DNA from 3 places in the Pseudarthrobacter sp. RHLT3-21 genome. Region 2 is predicted to be linked to each of the others. Evidence: riboswitches for the same ligand, from Rfam matches in the RefSeq annotation. Region 2 holds a riboswitch; each other region holds the start of a gene.
What was found. A riboswitch is a leader RNA that binds a small molecule or an ion and turns the genes downstream of it on or off. The one in region 2 is predicted to bind cyclic di-AMP.
Positions count from the first base shown of each region.

Region 1: it holds a riboswitch for cyclic di-AMP, as region 2 does, so the genes downstream of both, AC50YA_RS18815 (M23 family metallopeptidase) here and AC50YA_RS21810 (M23 family metallopeptidase) in region 2, are expected to answer to the same signal.
Region 3: it holds a riboswitch for cyclic di-AMP, as region 2 does, so the genes downstream of both, AC50YA_RS08550 (M23 family metallopeptidase) here and AC50YA_RS21810 (M23 family metallopeptidase) in region 2, are expected to answer to the same signal.

Region 1 is NZ_JBWZCI010000023.1:18,911-25,185, forward strand. It holds gene lgt (prolipoprotein diacylglyceryl transferase) at 1-95, shown strand, start outside; gene AC50YA_RS18790 (thioredoxin-like domain-containing protein) at 92-715, shown strand; gene AC50YA_RS18795 (hypothetical protein) at 737-994, shown strand; gene AC50YA_RS18800 (TlpA family protein disulfide reductase) at 1,203-1,862, shown strand; gene AC50YA_RS18805 (anti-sigma factor family protein) at 2,004-2,282, shown strand; gene AC50YA_RS18810 (hypothetical protein) at 2,221-2,556, opposite strand; gene AC50YA_RS18815 (M23 family metallopeptidase) at 2,779-3,555, opposite strand; cyclic di-AMP (ydaO/yuaA leader) riboswitch at 3,561-3,736, opposite strand; gene AC50YA_RS18820 (four-helix bundle copper-binding protein) at 4,658-5,071, shown strand; gene AC50YA_RS18825 (TetR/AcrR family transcriptional regulator) at 5,668-6,237, opposite strand.
Region 2 is NZ_JBWZCI010000036.1:7,846-14,120, forward strand. It holds gene AC50YA_RS21800 (thioredoxin-like domain-containing protein) at 1-499, opposite strand, end outside; gene AC50YA_RS21805 (DUF305 domain-containing protein) at 526-1,200, opposite strand; gene AC50YA_RS21810 (M23 family metallopeptidase) at 1,197-1,988, opposite strand; cyclic di-AMP (ydaO/yuaA leader) riboswitch at 1,992-2,174, opposite strand; gene AC50YA_RS21815 (cytochrome c oxidase assembly protein) at 2,319-3,296, opposite strand; gene AC50YA_RS21820 (ArsR/SmtB family transcription factor) at 3,339-3,758, opposite strand; gene AC50YA_RS21825 (bifunctional copper resistance protein CopD/cytochrome c oxidase assembly protein) at 3,975-6,071, shown strand; gene AC50YA_RS21830 (ArsR/SmtB family transcription factor) at 6,166-6,275, shown strand, end outside.
Region 3 is NZ_JBWZCI010000006.1:22,736-29,010, forward strand. It holds gene AC50YA_RS08530 (DUF3027 domain-containing protein) at 1-36, shown strand, start outside; gene AC50YA_RS08535 (MFS transporter) at 81-1,415, shown strand; gene serC (phosphoserine transaminase) at 1,483-2,613, opposite strand; gene AC50YA_RS08545 (iron-dependent transcriptional repressor DtxR) at 2,889-3,584, shown strand; cyclic di-AMP (ydaO/yuaA leader) riboswitch at 3,739-3,957, shown strand; gene AC50YA_RS08550 (M23 family metallopeptidase) at 3,967-4,785, shown strand; cyclic di-AMP (ydaO/yuaA leader) riboswitch at 4,934-5,096, shown strand; gene AC50YA_RS08555 (C40 family peptidase) at 5,167-5,841, shown strand; gene AC50YA_RS08560 (NlpC/P60 family protein) at 6,014-6,275, shown strand, end outside.

The sequences.
Region 1 (6,275 bases), on a different contig from region 2:
ATCGCCTGCGGTCCCGGCCGCGCTCCGAAGTCGAAACCCGCTCGCCCGATCTGCGGCAGAATCCTGATGCACCCACCGAAAGGACACACATATGAGTAACGCCGGAAAGCGACGCGCCGACCTGGCCGCCGTCCGGGCACAGCAGAAGGCCAAGCAACGCAAATGGAACCTCTTGGTCTACGGCAGTTTCGGGCTGGTCCTGGCGCTCATCATTACCGCCGTTGCCTTCACCGTCACCACCTCGGTCCAGGAAAAGAACGCAGCCGCGGAGGCTGCGAAAAGACCCATCGAGGGGATCCAGACCTTCGCCGGCCTCTCCCGCAACCACGTCCAGGACGCCGTCGACTACCCGCAGAAACCGGGCGCAGGAGGCGATCATGCGCCGGTCTGGATCAACTGCGGGGTCTACACCGATCCGGTCAACGAACAACGCGCGGTGCACTCCCTCGAACACGGCGCCGTGTGGCTCAGCTACAACCCCGACGTGCCAACGGCAGAGCTAACCAAGCTCACCGAACTCGCCGACGGAAAGCCCTACGTCGTTCTCAGCCCGGACAAAGACCAGACCGGCCCGGTCACCGCCACCGCATGGGGCGCCCAGCTAAGCGTGCAGGACGCCGGAGACCCGCGCATCCCCGCTTTCATCCGGGCTTACGCCCAATCCCCGAACGCACCCGAACCCGGCGCCGCCTGCACTGGCGGAACCAACGGCTAGCTAAGACCCCCGAGGAAAACCATGAAAAAGTTCCACAAGCCCAAACAAGCAACCGACCCCGAATCACGCTACCGCCGGCACCGGCGGTTCGTCCGGATCGGACAGGCCCTCATGGTCGCCGGAACGCTGGTCGCCATCAGCCACTGGATCGCCCACCTTGCAGCCACGGGGCAAGGACCGAGCCTCACCGAAGATATTTTCATCGGCTACCCCACCGGTGGCGTGCTGATCCTTATCGGTGCAATTCTCGCCGGACGCACTGACACGAAGAAGCCCTGAGCATGCCGGCCCCGCGACGTGATCCTGCCCTCCCGGGCCCTGAGCTGGACGGCCCGGCCAATTCTGGCCGCCGCGGGTGTCCTCTCTACCTGGGGCGCGCTACGGCATCGCCGTCAGGGTTCGCCGAAATGGCCGCACCCACACCCGTTGGGTATGTATTCCTCCAGTTCCAACCGAGCCGCGAAGTTGCCGTTATCAAAGGACAGCCATGTATGAGCACGTCTCCATGACACCCCGAACCGTAGCCCCCGGGCCAGCGGAGAGATTGCCGGGCTTTTCTCGGCGGCGCCTCCTCTCCTCGGCACTTCTGGGCACCGTGGGCATCAGCGTCCTTGCCGGCTGCGCCTCCAGCGACGCCCTGGCCCGGCAGGCCAAAGCCGGGGACAACAAAAACTACATCGCCGGGGACGGCTCCGTCACCGAATACGCTGCAGCCGAGCGGGAGCCCCCTGTAGTGTTGAGCGGCGAACTGTACGACGGGACAGCCGTAAACTCCCGTGACTGGGCCGGAAAAGTGATCGTCCTGAACTTTTGGTACGCCGCGTGCGCCCCCTGCAGGCTCGAAGCTCCACGGCTGGAGGCACTCTCGAATGAGTTCAAAGCACAAGGCGTCTCCTTCTTCGGCGTAAACATCCGCGATGAGGAACCTACCGCAGCAGCCTTCGAACGGACCTTCGGCGTCAGCTATCCCAGCATGGACGACAAGGACGGGAGCATCCTGCTGGCCATGGCCCAGTACGTTCCACCCCAGGCCGTCCCCTCGACACTCGTCCTGGACAGGGAAGGCAGAGTCGCGGCGCGGATCCTGGGCCTAGCCGACCAAAGCATCCTCAAATCCCTCATTACAGGGGCCATGGCGCGGGATTAGGTCCTGGCGGCAGGGCCTTCCAGACATGCGGCGGAAGTCCAGGAGGCGTCCCATGGCGGACAAAACAATGGCCTTCAGAAAGGAGCAGGAACTTGAGCCCGACCGGAGAGGACAGGTACCGGGGATTGGACCGGAGCATAAGTGCTGGGCGCCCTGAGTCCCTCTGAACGGCGCGAGTTCCATAGACACCTCGGCGGTTGCGCCGAATGTGCGGCATCCGTCGCCCAGTATTCCGGGCTGCCGGCAATGCTGAACCTGCTGACCCCCGACAGGAGCGTAGATCCAGCATTGTCCGGCCACATGCAGCACGGCTTCACTAATAAACTCCACGCGGCGGCCTGCCGCGGGAGCCGCGGGCTCATCCCCGTCCGGGGCCCTCGCCGCCCGGTCCGCTTCCGTTGGTCGCCTCGGTTTCATTGATCCCAGCCTGGCTGCGGGCATCATCCGTTTCTTCCGAAACGGGTTCGCTTCCTTGCTCGAACTGCGCCCGGTAACGCACACGCCGGATTCGTCTGGTCATGGAAACCATGAGCAGGACAACTGCGATGACCATGAACGCCGTCATCGCGAAACCCAGAAATCCGGGAGTTACCTGATCCGCGTCCAGTCCTGGCCTCAGACCTTCGTTGCCTGGACCCGGGGCCGGCGTCGTGGCCAGGGCGTAAAGACCCGCGGCAGCCATTGAGATTTGCACTGTCTAGTCCTTTGTCCGGCTCGTTGTGTGGGCGCCCGCAGATGGCCCTCGTGCGTCATCCGCCCGAGCCAGGAACCATGACTGGCACTGAGTGTGGTCCGTCAGGACCGCAGAGAAACAGGGTGCAGACGCACCCGCAACTGTACCGCTTCGTCGCCCGGCTGCCGCTTTTCACGCGCAAGCAGTCAGCGCAGCCATCTAAGGGGCTGCGGGCCGGGCCTCTTAGATGAAGGCAGCCGGGTCAACGGTCTGGCCGTTGACCATGACCTCGAAGTGAAGGTGGCAGCCGGTGGAGGCACCGGTTGTGCCTACCCCTGCAATCTGCTGGCCCTGAGCCACGGTCTGTCCGAGGGAGACGCCGATGCTGGCCAGGTGGTTGTAGGTGGTCTTCAGGCCGTTGCCGTGATCAACGACGATCCGGTTGCCGCCGCCGTACGGGCTCCAGCCGGCCTCGGTGACGGTGCCGGAACCGGCGGCGAAGACCGCCGTCGAGCACGCCCCGGTCAGGTCGACCCCGGTGTGCATTTCAGCTGCGGCCCCGGTGATCGGGCTGATTCTGAAGCCGAAGGGGGAACTGACGTTAATCGACGCGAGCGGGGCACGCAACCCCGTGGATGGGGATGCCGGGACGGGCGCGGGGGCGGCCTCGGGTGCCTTGACCGCCCCAGCGGGCTGCGCCGGGGCAGCGGGCGCAGGCGCAGGCTGGGAGGTCACCTCCGGGCGGTCAAAGGTGAGAACAGTGTCAGCTGCTGCCGTGACCGCCGCTTCCGGAGCCGGGGCTGCCACGGCCACTGGCCGGTCCTGGGCCGTAGCGCGGCTGCCGGAGTCAGCCTGCGCCGCGGACAGAGCAGTGAGGGCAATCATTCCCGTGACGGCGGCCGTCACCCCGAACTGCTGGCCGCGTAGCCGGAACGTTGATTCCTGGAAGAACGGACGGCGGCGTGGTGAGGCAGCGGCCGGAAGGGCGCGGCGACGGCCGTGTTTTGACTGGGCAGGCAAGATAGTGGTCCTCTCGGCGCCGGCGAAGTTAGCTGTCGGATTCGGACGAGTGGACTGTCCGGCTGCCCTGCAGGACGCGATCAGGACGCGCAGTCACAGGTCGGCTTCACCCCAAGGTGCATCATTACGCACCAAAAGTGGGTCCTCCGCCCCCGCCTGAGAAAGATCAGGTTCACGGACCGCCGGCGGGGTTTGGCGAAGCGGTCACATCCATACCCGTTGGGGGTATGTGTTTATTCAACTTTAGCGAAGCGTCGGCTTAAGTTACAAATCCGTTATCAAAGGCGCTCCGGAATTAAGGGGAAAGGGATGGTGACTGGCGGGGCACCGGAAGGTTACGCTGGGCGGGACTTGCCCCAGGAGAGACCAGATGGCCCTTCAACGTTCCACGCTTCCACTGCTGGTCCGCAGGCTTGCGGCGCTGCGGGCTGTTCTTTCCTGCCTCGTGATCGTCCTCCTGGTGGCCGGGCCAGTTGCCTTTTGTAATGGACAAGACCACGTGGTGGGGGTGTCCGACCGCAGCCCTTCCGCCGCCGCACAGCACCAGCGCGAGACTGCGATCCCCGGGGGACAGGAGAACCCTCGGGGACGTTCGAACAGAGTGAGCCCGGTCGGAGCCCACTCCGCCTCCGACGTGCTCAGCGGGGTCCCGCGCAGCGGGTGCCACGAGACCGGAGGCACCCGGGCAGTCAGTCCACGGTCGTGGCCCGTTGCTGTGACCGACGCGGCGCAGCCAAGGCCAGGACCGCTCATACCTGATTCCACGGGCCCGCGCGCCCGGCACCCGGCACCCCACATCGCCAACAGGCCCCAAGCACCGCTGAGCTGGCAGGCGCTAACCATAACTCAACTGTCTGTCAGTCGGACATAAAAGCGCACGCTCCCCGTCCGGCCGCGCAAACGCCAGGCCATACGGCCTGCAAGTGGCACCCTTCGACCTGGCTGGCGTAAACACCGCGTGCGGGCCGCCCTTTGGGTCCTGCCTTCAGCGATCAGAAGGAGGCCCGAGAAAGAACATCAGCCAAACAGCCGGCACCTCAGAAAACATCAGCCGGTCTCCGCACCAGGTTCCTGCCGTTCAGTATTGGAAAGAGAGAAAGAAATGACACACGGAAGCACCCACAAGATGCTCGATGCGTACCCGAAGGATCTCGGCGGCATCGATCAGCACATGCTCGCCGAATGCATTGCGGCTTGCTTTGACTGCTCACAGGTGTGTACCGCCTGCGCTGATGCCTGTCTCGGCGAAGACATGGTCGCCGAGTTGACCAAATGCATCCGCACCGATCTTGACTGTGCGGACATCTGCGCGGCCACGGCAAACGTCCTCTCCCGCCACACCGGCTATGACGCCAACGTCACCCGCGCGGTGCTGCAGGCCTGCGCCACCATCTGCAAGGCCTGCGCCGAGGAATGCGAGCAACACGCAGGCATGCATGAACACTGCCGGCTCTGCGCCGAGGCCTGCCGCCGTTGCGAAAAGGCATGCAACGACCTTCTCGGCTCGCTCGGCTGACCCTGCCCCAGGGCCCTACCCAACGGTGACCGGAGATCCAACACCTTCCGGCACCCGCGGGAAGGCCTGCCCTGCGTCATCCCGGCCTTAAGGCACCCCCAATGCGTCCCTGAGCTCTGCCACAGGAGCATCCAGGGGGATGAAAGTGCCAGTCGAATCGTTAATCCGTGTGGGGACGCGACCAGCGCCACGGATCGCTCGGCGACCGTGGCGCCATCTTCCGTCGAAAGGAATAAATGAAACCCAGGCAGCCCTCAGGCCCGCGTCAGGGGTCCATCCCACCTGCCGGCGGCACCTTGGCCGGGATAGGTGCCGCGTCCGGGAGCCCGGTCGACGACCCGCAGCTGCGGCGAATGCTGGCCACCCACATGCATTGCGGTGAGCCTATGCGTCTGGTCCCGGCCGACAAAATGCCTGTACTTCTCTTCCCGGAGGCATTGGTCAGTCACCCCCCGGAGCCATCCGGGGGCGTGCTGATGTACCGGTGCGCCTGTGGCTTCACCTTTGATCGAAGCCCAGACTGACGGCCCGGGGTGACCGCGGCGGCCGGTCCTGGGCTGCCTGCAGGCGCAGGTCCCAGGGAAGCGTTGGCCTGCTCAGGGCACCGGGTGGAGCCCGGCCAAGGTGACTTTGACCAGCCGGTGAACGGCCTCCGGCGATGTCAGACCGGCGGACGCTTCGAGGGCGTGAAGGCAGAACGCGGCGAGTTCATCCGCGGCTACGTCCCCCCGGAATACCCCGGCTTCCGCACCCTGGCGCAGGAGCTCTGTCAGAAATCCGGACAAGTGGCGCTCGGCGGGGCCCATATGTGCGCCTTGGTGCAGGGCGACGGCGTCGGCTGCTCCGAGCCCGGAGTGTGAGAGGAAGGCGTAGGCCTCCAGCACGGCTTCAAGCTGCTCGCGGGCGCCCCGCGTCCTGTCCCTAATCCGGGTCAGGACTTCCAGGTGCGCATGGACCTGACGCTCATGCCAGGCCGCCAGGATCGTCTCGACATCCGGGTAGTACTTATAGAGCGTTGCGCGGCCGATACCGGCCATCTGGGCGATTCCGGACATCGTCACAGCAGCCGCCGAATGGCCAGCGACCAGGGTCGCTGCGGCGTCCAGGATGGCGGTCCGGACGGCGCCGCGATGAGTCTCGATAGTCTCATCCCATAACTTTGGCATTCTCGCATCGTACAACACGCCACGCCTTGAACAACATG
Region 2 (6,275 bases):
CCACGGGCGTGGCTTGTTCGGCTACCGGGCTGAGCAGGAGATAGTCCTGCTTGCCGGCCAAGGCCGTCAGCTCGGCGAGCTGGTCGGCGCCCAGGTCGGGACGGTAGGTGAGCCAGACCGCCCCGTGTTCCAGAGAATGCACTGCCCGCGTTTGTTCCACGGGCGTTGTGTAGACCCCGCAGTTCGTCCAGACCGGGGCATGGTCCCCGCCCGTGGCCGGAGTCTTCGGATAACTGACGGGCTCGCTGGTGTGGTTCCTGGACTGGTCGGGATAGTCCTGCTCCCCGTCGATGGGCCGGGCCGCCGCGGCATTAAGCCGGTCGCGCTGCTGGACCTCCCCGACAACGACGAAGGTCACCGCCGCGACGATTGCGAGGACCACGGCCGCACCCGTGCCGTAGATCAGCCAGGCCCGCCGCCTGTCGGCGGTGCGCTGTTTGGCCTGCACCGCATCCAGGAGCGCTTTACGGTCCTCGTGGGCTTTCGGTTTACCAGACATGGGCGGTCCCGCTTTCTTAGGTGCGGTCAAAGTCGGCCGCGGAGCTCTTCAAGGGCAGTAATTTCAGCTGTCTGGGCTTCTACGATACGGGCGGCGAAGTCCCGGACCTTTGAGGTTTCCGCTAAGCGGGTACCGGCGGAGGCCATGGCGACGCCACCTTGATGATGGCGGATCATCAAGTCCGTGAACAACCGGTCAGCCTCCGCACCTGAGGATTCGCGAAGCGCCTGCATCTGTTCCGGGGTGGCCATCCCTTCCATGACACCTTCGGCGCCGTCCCCCTGGACACCGTGCGAGGCTCCGGTCCCGGCATGAGTACCACCGGCCGTCATCCATGCCATCGGCGGCGCTGTCCCGGCCTGGGACAGGCCCCAGTCCTGCAGCCAAGCGAACATCTGGCCGTTCTGATGCTGCTGTGCGGTGGCAATGTCGTAGGCGACCGCCCGGACCTCGGTGTCATCGGACTTGTCCCAGATCAACAGGGCCATCTCCACTGCCTGCGCGTGATGGGTCTGCATGTCCCGGGAAAATCCCGCGTCCGCGCCCGATTCCGGGACGAGTGCGGGCGCTGCCGAAAGCCGGCCCAGGGCAAAGAAACCCAGTGCGGTGAGGGCCACGACTGTGACGAAAACAGCCCAGAGCCGCTTCCTGGGCAGCGGCGATGGTGCCGTGAGCTGTTCACGCGGCTCAGTGAGGTTCACGACCGGAGCCAGCCCTGCGGATCGACAGTTACGCCGTTTCGGACAATTTCGAAGTGCAGGTGGCATCCGGTCGAGTTTCCGGTCGTTCCGGCCCCGCCGAGCCGCTGACCCTTGGCCACCACGGCACCGACCGAGACCTCTATCGATGACAGATGGTTGTACGTGCTTTTCATGCCGTTGCCATGATCAACCACGATGCGGTTCCCGCCACCGTTCTGGGACCACCCAGCTTCCACGACGGTCCCCGCGCCGGCGGTGAAGACAGCGGTCTGGCAGGAGGCGACCAGATCCAGCCCGGTATGCAGCTCACCGGAACCGCCTGTGATCGGGCTGGTACGGAATCCGAACGGAGAAGAAATGGACATGCTGGCCAGCGGTGCCCCCAGGGTTGTATCCACAGGTACGGCCGTTGGCGGTGCAGCTGCTGCTGCGGCGGGGGTTACGGCAGCAGCTCCTGTGGCGGCAGGCGCTGCCGGCGCCGGCCGGTCGGCGGGCCGGGTCACGACTTCAGTCCGTGGATAGGTGATGACTGCCTGTGCCTGCGCTGCTATGGCCGGGGCAGCGGCCTCGACAGCAGCCGGCTGGGCGGCGGCGACGGTACCTGCGGCGGCAATAAGTCCGGCATGCGCGGCGGGTATGCCGGCGGCCAGCATGACAACAGCGGCAAAAGCCGAAGCCCCGGGCAGCCAGGCCGGGCGCGGGGACGGAGCCTGAGGTCGGGCGGCGGCGCGGCGGCGGGAGCGGTCATAGGGAAGGGCGCGGCGGCGGCCGTGGCGGGAGGGGGGCACAGCTGATCCTTTCGGGTCGCCTGCGAAGTTAGCTGTCGGGTTCGGACCAAGGAAAGCCCGGACACAGTTCCGGCGCCGGCCCGCGTGGGCCCGTACCGCTGTGCGTCTTAACCCCAAGGCAGCACGCTGCCGTTAATGGGTCCTCCGCCCCCGCCGTGTGAGTTTGTAGTATGGCGCCGCCGGCGGGGCTGAGCGTCCGGAGCCAAGGCTTAATACAGAAAAGCCTGAATCAACATTACACGACCACCACATAGGTCACAATTCGATAACAACGGAGATGGTGATTTCTACAACCCGTACAACTCTCACGAGGGTCAAATCGTTCCCGGGCTACTCGGGCCAGCGCCGCGGTTCGGGCCTGTCCGCCAACTGCTGCAGGTAGTTGTTGTAGGCGTCGAGTTCGGGGGTCCCTGCGGTCAGTTCGGCCCGGTCGATACTGGCATTGGATTTGGTTTCTTCGCGTTGCCAGCGGACCAGGATGAACATCAGCAGGAGCACTCCCGGCAGTTCGCCGTAGGACCAGGCCAGTCCGCCGGCTATGCCCTGGTCCGTTATCGGGTTGATGTTCCAGCCTGGAGGCGGGGTGGCGAAGAATTTCACCATGGGTGCGGTGGCCATCATGAGGACGACCCCGAAGAAGGCGTGGAGCGGCATTTCCGCGAAGATGTCGATCATCCGTCCGAAGTGGGTCTGGCGGCTGGGCAGGGGGTCGGCGGAGATCAGTGGCACCGTGAAGAGGATCCCGGAGATTAAAAACATCAGTTCCAGGCCGACGTGGCCGTACCAGGTGGGCAGCAGCAGGTCTGCCAGGCCGGAGAAGTACACCCCGTAAAAGGTGAGCAGGAACAGCGGGACCATGAAGGCGGGGTGAATTGCCACGCGTCCCCATCGCGAACGCAGCCCCCAGAGCGCTGTCCGGAGGACCCGGCGGCCCAGCCTGCCGTGCGGTGTTGCCCGCAGCAGCAGTGTCCCAGGGGATCCGATGACCAGCAGCGGCGGAACGGCCATCATCAGGGTCAACTGCTGGAACATGAAGACCGAGAACATCCGCAGCCCGTACCCTTCAATGCCGGCGCCCATGACCACGACGATGGCCAGGCAGCCCACCAGGAAGGAACAGGTCCGCACCACGGACCAGCGCCGGCCCTGCCGCCACAAGCTGATCGCCCCCGCCAGGTAGAGCACTGCGGCCAGGAGCGTCAGTGCAGGGATCAGCGGGACAGGCTGCAGGTTGGGCGCCAGGAATTCAGGCAGCGACGGGGGCAGCGACGGAAGCCAGACCGGACCGGTAATCTCCGGCTCAGACATCGCTGCACCGGGTATCGACCTGCCGGGACCGGACTGCCCCGGTCAGGGTGCGTGGCCGCTTCCGACGATGCGGAGCCGGTCCTGGCCCGTATGGCCCACGTGTGTCAGACCGAGATCGAGGAGCATACGGACGTGGGAGTCGGCCAGTGAGTAGTAGGCCATCCTTCCCGAACGGCGCACCTGAACCACCCGCGGCCCGCGCAGCAGACGCAGGGCGTGGGAGACACCTGACTCGCTCAAACCGGTTGTTGCTGCCAGGTCGCAGACGCACATTTCCCCTTCGAGGAGGGCGATGAGGATCCTGACCCGGCCAGGGTCCGAGAGCAGCCCGAAGATCACGGCCAGGTCCGCCACGTCGGCGTCCCCGGGCATCCTGGATCTGACAGCTTCGACTTTGTCTGCATCGACAAGCCGGACAAAACACTCCGGCCCGGCGGGGGCTCGGGGTGGAATCTGGGTCATCCATCTAGGCTACCTTTACGTGCTAACGCTTCGCGTTATCCTTTGGTTTTATGGCAAGCCCGTATGAGGCTCGCCCGCGCCAGGTACGCCCCTCGGGACGCGGGCGATTAACGTGTGAACAACTCTACAGATAATCTGGTGTCGCGCGCTGAGCTCAGTTTCGCGCTCCATTTCCTGCCCTCCCGGGACGGGGTCAGGACCAGGTTAGGACTTATTGTGGCGCTCAAAGCCTCCACTTCACAGGAGAGCCCGGCTGTTTTGCCCAGGCCGGTATGGCTGGTTGTCGCCTGCGCGATTGCCCTTGCAGTGGTTTTGGTTGCGACCGCCTATGGCCGGGGAACTCTTCCGGCCGAGGCCCGGGATCCCGGGGCCCTGGTCCGGTGGGGATACTGTCTCGCGCAGACCGCGCACAATGTTGCGATGGCCGCGACGATCGGGGCCCTTGTCTTTGCCGCGTTCATCGTCCCGCCCCTGCCGAAGGCTCCGGGACGGGGTTCCCGGACGCGGAGTAATGTTCCGGCATCCCCGGCGGCGGCCGAACATCCGGCCTTTACCCGGGTCATGATGCTGGCCGCCGCCGCGAGCACTGCCTGGGCCTTTGCGGCCCTCGCCGTGCTGGTGCTGGGTTTCGCCGACATCGCCGGCGTGCCCGTCTCGGGCGGTCCCGAGTTCTCTGCCGGCCTCGTCGCCTACATCACGGAACTGCCCACCGGCAATGCGTGGCTGTCGGTAGTAATCATCGCAGCAGTCGTATCGACCCTGGCCTTCAGTGTCCGGTCCCCGGGGTCCCTGGCGGCTACTGCGCTGCTGGCCGTGGCAGGGGTGCTGCCCCTGATCCTGATCGGCCACGCCTCCAGCGGCAACGACCACGAACAGGCCACCAACTCCCTGGGCCTGCACCTGGTCGGGGTCTGCCTCTGGTTCGGCGGGCTGATTGCCCTCACCGTCGCGGGAACAGCGCTGGGCAAGGACACAGCCGCTGTCCTGCGCCGGTTCTCGTCCCTGGCCCTGTTCGCTTTCATCCTGGTGTCCGCCTCGGGGATCATCAACGCCTCGATCCGGATGCCGTTGCCCGAAGGGCTGGCCTCCCCGTACGGGGTCCTGGTCCTGGCCAAAACCGCAGCCGTCATCGTCCTGGGCATCATCGGCTACCTACACCGTGCGCGCCTGATCCCGGCGTTGGAGCAGAAAACCCCAAGCGGGGCTGGCCGGCTGCTGTGGCGGTTCATCGTGGCCGAACTGCTGATCATGGGTGCCGCCAGCGGCCTTGCCGCGGCGTTGAGCCGCACCCCTCCCCCGGGCGGAGAAGAAATCCGCGCCGCCCTCACCCCGGCCGAAATCCTCACCGGATACCTCCTTCCGCCGGAACTGACGCCGGAACGGTGGTTCACGGTGTGGAGGCCGGACTGGCTGTGGATTGCCCTGGCCATCACCGCCGCCGTCCTCTACCTCATGGGTGCCCGGCGCCTGCGGCGGCGCGGGGACAGCTGGCCGTGGATCCGGACCGTACTGTGGTTCATTGGCCTGGCGGCGCTGGTGTTCTTTACCTCCGGCGGCCCCTCGGTCTACGGCCGGGTCCTTTTCAGCGCCCACATGCTCGACCACATGGCCCTGACCATGGTCGTCCCCATCTTCCTGGTCCTGGGCGCCCCGGTAACCCTTGCCCTGCGGACCCTGGCGCCCCGTCGGGACGGCTCCCGCGGACCCCGTGAGTGGGTCATGGTCCTGGTCCATTCCCGGGCCGCGGCGGTCCTGACGCATCCTTTGTTCGTTGCCGCCAACTTTGCCGGTTCCATAGTGCTGTTCTACTACTCGGACGCCTTCGGATTTGCTCTGCGCGAACACGCCGGACACGAGCTGATGACCGCCCACTTCCTCATCACCGGTTACCTGTTCATCCTCTCGATGATCGGCACAGACCCGGTGCCCCTCCGCGCCCCCTACCCGCTGCGGCTCCTGCTGCTGTTGGCGACCATGGCCTTCCACGCCTTCTTTGGCGTGACGCTCATGGGCTCGACCACCCTCCTGCAGCCGGACTGGTTCACCGGGCTGGGACGGGACTGGGGACTGCCTGCCCTGGAGGACCAGCAGATGGCCGGTGCCATCACCTGGGGCATCGGCGAAATCCCCACCCTGCTGATCGCCATCGGCGTGGCCATCATGTGGTCACGCTCCGACGCCCGCGAGATGCGCCGCACCGACCGGGCCGCGGCACGCACCAACGACGCCGACCTGACCGCCTACAACGCCATGCTCGCCCGGCTCAATGAACGCAGCAGTACAACGGGCCGGGGCCATGACCCCGGCAAATAGGACAGCGCCGATTGCCGGTTGCCGGGAACGTCGTTCGTCAGCCGATCTTGATTCAGAATATTCTGAATCCACAAACGTCTGTATCATTTCGGGTATGCGCATACTCTCCACCATCGATGTCCTGGCCCGGTTCGGCAAAGCCCTGGCCGACCCGACCCGCGCCGCGGTACTGCTCGAACTGCGGAACGGTCCTGCCTTCCCGTC
Region 3 (6,275 bases), on a different contig from region 2:
TCCGAGGACGACGAGCCTGCCGGCGAGGCTGACTAGCAGTTGAAAATGCGCAGGGTTGAGAACCAAGAAGGCCGGCACTGATGTCCACCTTCAAATCCCTGCACATCCTCAACTACCGGATCTGGTTCATCGGCGCACTGGTTTCCAACATCGGAACCTGGATGCAACGGACGGCCCAGGACTGGCTGGTGTTTGACCACCTCACCGATCACGACGCCGGAGCCATGGGCATCACCATGGCACTGCAGCTGGGGCCGCAGCTGTTCCTGGCGCCCGTCGCCGGCCTCGTGGCTGACCGGTACAGCCGCCGGCAGCTGCTGATCATGACGCAGTCAGTGATGGCCCTCCTGAGCACCGGACTAGGCGTCCTGGTGGTCCTCGGCGCCGGCCAGCTGTGGCACGTCTACGGCTTCGCCCTGCTGCTGGGCATGGTCTCCGCCCTCGATGCCCCGGTGCGCCAGACCTTCGTTTCGGAGCTTGTCCGGGACGACTACCTCCCCAACGCCGTAGCACTGAACAGCGCCTCTTTCAATGTCGCCCGCATGATCGGACCCGCGGTGGCCGGCATCCTCACCGTGGCGGTAGGTCCCGGCTGGGTGTTCCTGATCAATACCGCCACGTTCCTGGCCATGCTCCTGAGCCTGTGGAAAATCCCCTCAGCGTCACTGCGCCAGCTTCCCCGGGCGGCTCCGGGCAAGGGCCGCATCAGAGAAGGGCTGCGCTATGTCCGGTTCCGGCCGGACATTCTGGTGGTCCTCGTCGCCGTGTTCATCGTGGGAACACTCGGGCTTAACTTCGTGCTGTTCATCGCCGCCATGGTGGGTACGGAATTCGGGCTGGACGCCAGCGCCTTCGGGCTTATGAATTCCATCATGGCCATCGGTTCCGTGGCGGGTGCGCTGCTCTCGGCCGGCCGCGGCAAGCCCCGCCTGCGGATGATCTTCGGCGCATCAGCTGCCTTCGGGGTGACCTCGGGACTGGCCGCGCTAGCCCCGGACTACTTCTGGTTCGGCGTCGCGCTGGTGCCGGTGGGCCTGTTCGCGATCACCATGATGACCAGCGCCAACGGTTACGTCCAGACCACCACCGATCCCGTCATGCGGGGCAGGGTCATGGCCCTGTACATGGCCATCTTTATGGGCGGAACACCCATCGGCGCCCCGCTGGTGGGATGGGTGGCCAACGTCGCCGGCCCCCGGTGGTCGCTTGCCGTGGCGGCCGCCTCAGGGATCATCGCCGCCGTGATCGGAATGATCTGGATCATCCGCGCGCAGCAGCTCCGGCTCACCTTCAACCGGCGCGCCCGCGGCCTGCGGTACTTCGGCGTTGTCTCCCATCTGGGCGTCCAACAACCGGGGGACAACGCAAACGGCGCCGCCCGGGACGAAAACCCGGACGACGCCGTCGGACGCTGACGCCGTCACGTTACCGCTCGTGCCACAACGGCAGCCGCGGTAACGGCAGCGGTACGCTGCGGGAGCGCTACCTGCGCAGTTCGCCCACCACGTAGTCGATGCTTGCCAGCAGTGCGGAGACGTCGGCCGGCTCGATGGCCACAAACGTGGCGATCCGGAGCTGGTTGCGGCCCAGCTTGCGGTACGGCTCGGTGTCCACGATCCCGTTGGCCCGCAGGACCTTGGCGATCGCGGCGGCGTCGATCGAGTCGTCGAAGTCGATGGTGGCGATGACGTTGGAACGGTCCTCCGCCTTGGCCACAAACGGGGTCGCGTACTCGGAGGCCTCGGCCCAGGAGTAGATCCGGCCGGCGGAGTCAGCGGTGCGGGCGGACGCGAAGTCCAGGCCGCCGTTGGCGTTCAGCCACTGCACCTGCGCGTCGAGGGTCACCAGCGTGGAGAGCGAGGGCGTGTTGTAGGTCTGGTTCAGCTTGGAGTTGTCGATGGCGGTCTGGAGGTCCAGGAAATCCGGAATCCAGCGGCCGCTGGCTTTGACCCGGGCGGCGCGTTCCAGCGCGGCGGGGGAGAAGAGGCCCAGCCACAGGCCGCCGTCGGACGCGAAGTTCTTCTGCGGGGCGAAGTAGTAGACGTCGGCCTCGGAGACGTCCACGTCCAGGCCGCCGGCTGCGGAGGTGGCGTCCACCAGGACCAGGGAACCGGCGTCGGCGCCCGCAACGCGCTTGACCGGAGCCGCGACACCGGTGGAGGTTTCGTTCTGCGGCCAGGCGTAGACATCCACGCCTGCCTCGGCGGCCGATACCGGGTGCGTGCCGGGCTCTGACTTGATGATGGAGGAGGCGTCCAGGAACGGGGCCTTGTTGGTGGCTGAGGCGAACTTGGAGCCGAACTCGCCGAAGGACAGGTGCTGGGCCTTCTTCTCCACCAGGCCGAAGCTGGCGACGTCCCAGAAAGCGGTGGAGCCACCCACGCCGAGGACCACTTCGTAGCCTTCGGGGGCGCGGAAGAACTGGCTGAGGCCTTCACGGACGGAGCCTACGAGGTTCTTGACGGGAGCCTGGCGGTGGGAGGTGCCCAGGATGGTCTTGGACGCCGCAGAGAGCGCTTCGAGCTGCTCCGGCCTGACCTTGGACGGGCCTGCGCCGAACCGTCCATCCTTTGGCAGGAGGTCGGCAGGAATAGTGATGCTGGTTTCGCTCACGGGGGCTCCAATTTCGGCATGGACGTGGCTCACGTCCGGGCGGTGGGTTGGCCGGTAGTCGGCAGTGACTGCATAAGGACCTCCTTTATTCTGCCTGAACCCCGCGATTGGGCGGGAACCTGCGCCGTCATAGTCCGGCCAATGAGACCGTTTGTCCCCGTTCGGGGATTATCCGGACAAATTCAAAATAGGCTAAGCTCTTTACCGGACCTCGCCGCTGCTGGACGCGATACGGTGGGACAACGCAAGGTACTGCGCTCGAGGAGCTGAGCTGGATGACGGATCTGATCGATACTACGGAGATGTATCTTCGGACCATTTTGGAGCTTGAAGAGGAGAACATCGTTGCTCTTCGCGCACGCATCGCCGAACGGCTGCGGCATTCCGGCCCCACGGTGTCCCAAACCATCGGCCGGATGGAACGCGACGGACTGGTGGTGGTCTCGGGAGACCGTCACCTGGAGCTGACCGAAGCCGGGCGGAAACGCGCCACGGAAGTGATGCGCAAGCACAGGCTGGCGGAACGACTCCTGGCGGATGTGATTGGCCTGGACTGGGCCTACGTCCACGATGAAGCGTGCCGCTGGGAGCACGTGATGAGCGAACGCGTTGAGCAGCGCATCTACGAATTGCTCAACCATCCCACCGAGTCCCCGTACGGCAACCCCATCCCCGGGCTGGCCGCCCTGGGCGGGCCGGCGCCTGCGTTGCCTGACGCCGCTGTGATTAATCTCCTTGATGCGATGCAGGGCTACGGGCCGGCGTCGAACGTGACGGTCAGTCGGCTGGCCGAGCCCATCCAGGTGGAACCTGAGCTGCTGGTCCAGCTGGACGAAGGCGGAATCAGGCCCGGCGCTTCGGTGTCCCTGGAGCGCGTGGGGGAGTACATTTCCGTACGGGTTCCGGGAATTGAAGGGGCGCTTGAACTGCCCCCTGAAGTGGCATCGCACGTCTTCGTTTCGGTCAGCTGACGGGCAGGCGGTCCCCCGCCTGGGGCTGCGCTATAGCGCAGTGGCTCCAGATTCCGCAAAGATAACGGAATTGTTACTGTCCAACTTAATCACCTATAGTTGAAACTCAGCGTCGATACAAAAGCGTTACCTGATCCGGAGCCGAGCTCTGCCAGCGGATCAGGTGCACGAGTCACCAACTGGCAGAGGCGGGGGAACCACAACCGGCAGTCGCAAGACTGCCTTGGGGTGAAGTCCGTCAGCAGCAAGCCTCTTCCAGCGAAGGATCCTCACGGGATATCTCTGCGCCAAGTGCTTGTCACGGCGGACCGGGTCTTTGAACTCTCTGACCCGAATCCGACAGCTAACTTCGCAGGCTACCCAGAGAGGAACATTCTTGACCATGCAACACTCCAGGGGCCGCCGTCGCGCGGTGGGCCCCGCTTCGGCGCCCAGAGCGGCCGAGGATTTCTCTGCGGAGAGGCCCCGCGACCCGCAGCGGGAAGCACGCCGCCGGCGGGGACCCTTCCGGCAGATCACCGATTTCGCCGCTGCCAGCGGCCTCGGCCAGAAGGCCGGCATCGCCTTGGCAGCAACAGGCCTGGCGCTCACCGTGACGGTCCCTGTGACCGGCCCCGTAATGGCCACTCCGGAACCCGGCCAGGCGGCGTCGGCCGTTTCCGCCGCTCCGCAGCCCGAAGTTACCGCCGAAGCCGCCGCCCAGATTGATTTCAGCCGCTCGTCCGTGGTTACCCAGGGTGACCCCGACGGCAAGCTGAAGCAGCTGCTGAGCTCGCAGTCCGCGGGATCCATAACCCGCGCCGCCTCTGCCGGAAGCCTCGGCCCGCCGCTGGCCCAGCTGGTTACGGCCTCACCCTTCGGATTCCGGGTCAGCCCCATCACCGGCGGCACCGGAGACTTCCACCGCGGCCAGGACTATGTGGCACAGTGCGGGACGTCCGTCCTGGCCGCCGCTAGCGGCACTGTGACGTTCGCTGGCTGGCACCAGTTCGGCGGCGGCAACCGCGTAGTGGTGGATCACGGCAATGGCCTTGAAACCACCTACAACCACCTCTCCTCCGCCAGCGTCAAGGTCGGCCAGACGGTCAGCCGCGGCGATGTGGTTGCCCTGAGCGGAACCACGGGCGCGTCCACGGGCTGCCACCTCCACTTCGAGGTCCAGGTCAATGGCGAAGTGGTTGACCCCACCGGCTGGCTCTGACCCAAATGATGGCAAACTATCGAATCGCAGCGACGTGCCGTGACCTGAATGTGACATTGGCTCGGAACTCCTGTAACGTCTAAAGCGCGTCAACTTTTCCGAAGTTGACGTTCTTGAGTGGATTGCCTAGCTCTGCCACCGCTCAAGGTCCGTTCGCATGACATCGTCTGGCAGGGGCGGGGGAACCAATTTTGGCCTTCGATTCTGAAGGCCTTGGGGTTAAGTCGCAAAGCTTCCACTGTGAAGCAGCGCGGCCGGGTGACTCCCATCCGAATCCGACAGCTCACCTCGCAGGCATTGGGAGAGGCTACCTTCGTGTCTTCACGCCATAATTCTGCGCGTCACCGCGCACAACCGGTTCGCACCAACCCCTTGGGCTCCGTGTCCAAGGCGGTCAGTGCCAATGCCGGGACCGTAGGTCGCCAGGCTGCTGTTATCGCAGCTGCATCAGGTCTGATCCTGAGCATGGGGCTTCCGGCCAACGCCGCGGACACCACCGCCGGCGTATCCGCCTCCACCGAGTCCGGTTCCGCGCAGACGGCACTTGCCGTCACTGCGGCGCCCACGGCTACCGTTTCCTTCGAGCGCCCCGTGATCAAGACCACGCCGGCACCGAAGGTTGAGACGGTCCGTGCGCAGTCCACGGCCTCCGAAACCGGGGCTCAGGGTGCTGCCGCAACCGAGGCCGCGGCCTCCAAGCTCGCTGACACTGTCTCCTCCGCCGCCGCTTCGGGCCTGGCAGCACTTGCCTACACCGGTATCGGCCACCCCTACCTCTGGGGCGGCACCACTCCCAATGGCTGGGACTGCTCAGGCTTCACGCAGTGGGTCTACGCCCAGGCCGGCATCAGCATTCCCCGCACCAATGCCTGGACCGCCATGCGGCCCACCGCCACACCGGCTCCCGGTGACCTGGTCATGCAGAATGGCGGCGCCCACGTCGGCATTTACGTCGGCAACGGCATGATGATCAGCGCACTGAACCCGTCACAGGGCACGCTGCTCCACTCCGCGGCATCCACGGGGTCCTCCGCGTTCTTCACGATGGCCCCGTAGGTCCTGCACTTCAGTAGTTCCTGCAGCCCAGTGCTGCCGGAACACGTTTCTTCGACAGAAACTCTTCGCTAAATCCCCGTTCGGGGCGTGCCGGCGTACCCCCAAGATGCCGGCGCGTCCAAAGCCCTTGGGCTGCCCACGCGGTCCTGAGGAAAACGAAAGAGAGAAATTAATGACTACACGTGCAACTGTTGCACGGCACCGCGCCGAGGTCACCAAGACCAACTCGCTGGCTGTCATTGCCAAGGCTGTCGGCGACAACGCCGGTGGCATGGGCCGTCAGGCTGCGGTTATCGCTGCTGCTTCCGGCCTTGTCCTGACCAGTGGTCTCGCTGCGAACGCGGCGGACACTGGAGTCCAGCATGAAGGTGCGTCCGCTTCGAACCTTGAGGTTGAGGTTTCCGCCCCGGCCATCATTTCGGCTGCGTCCACCA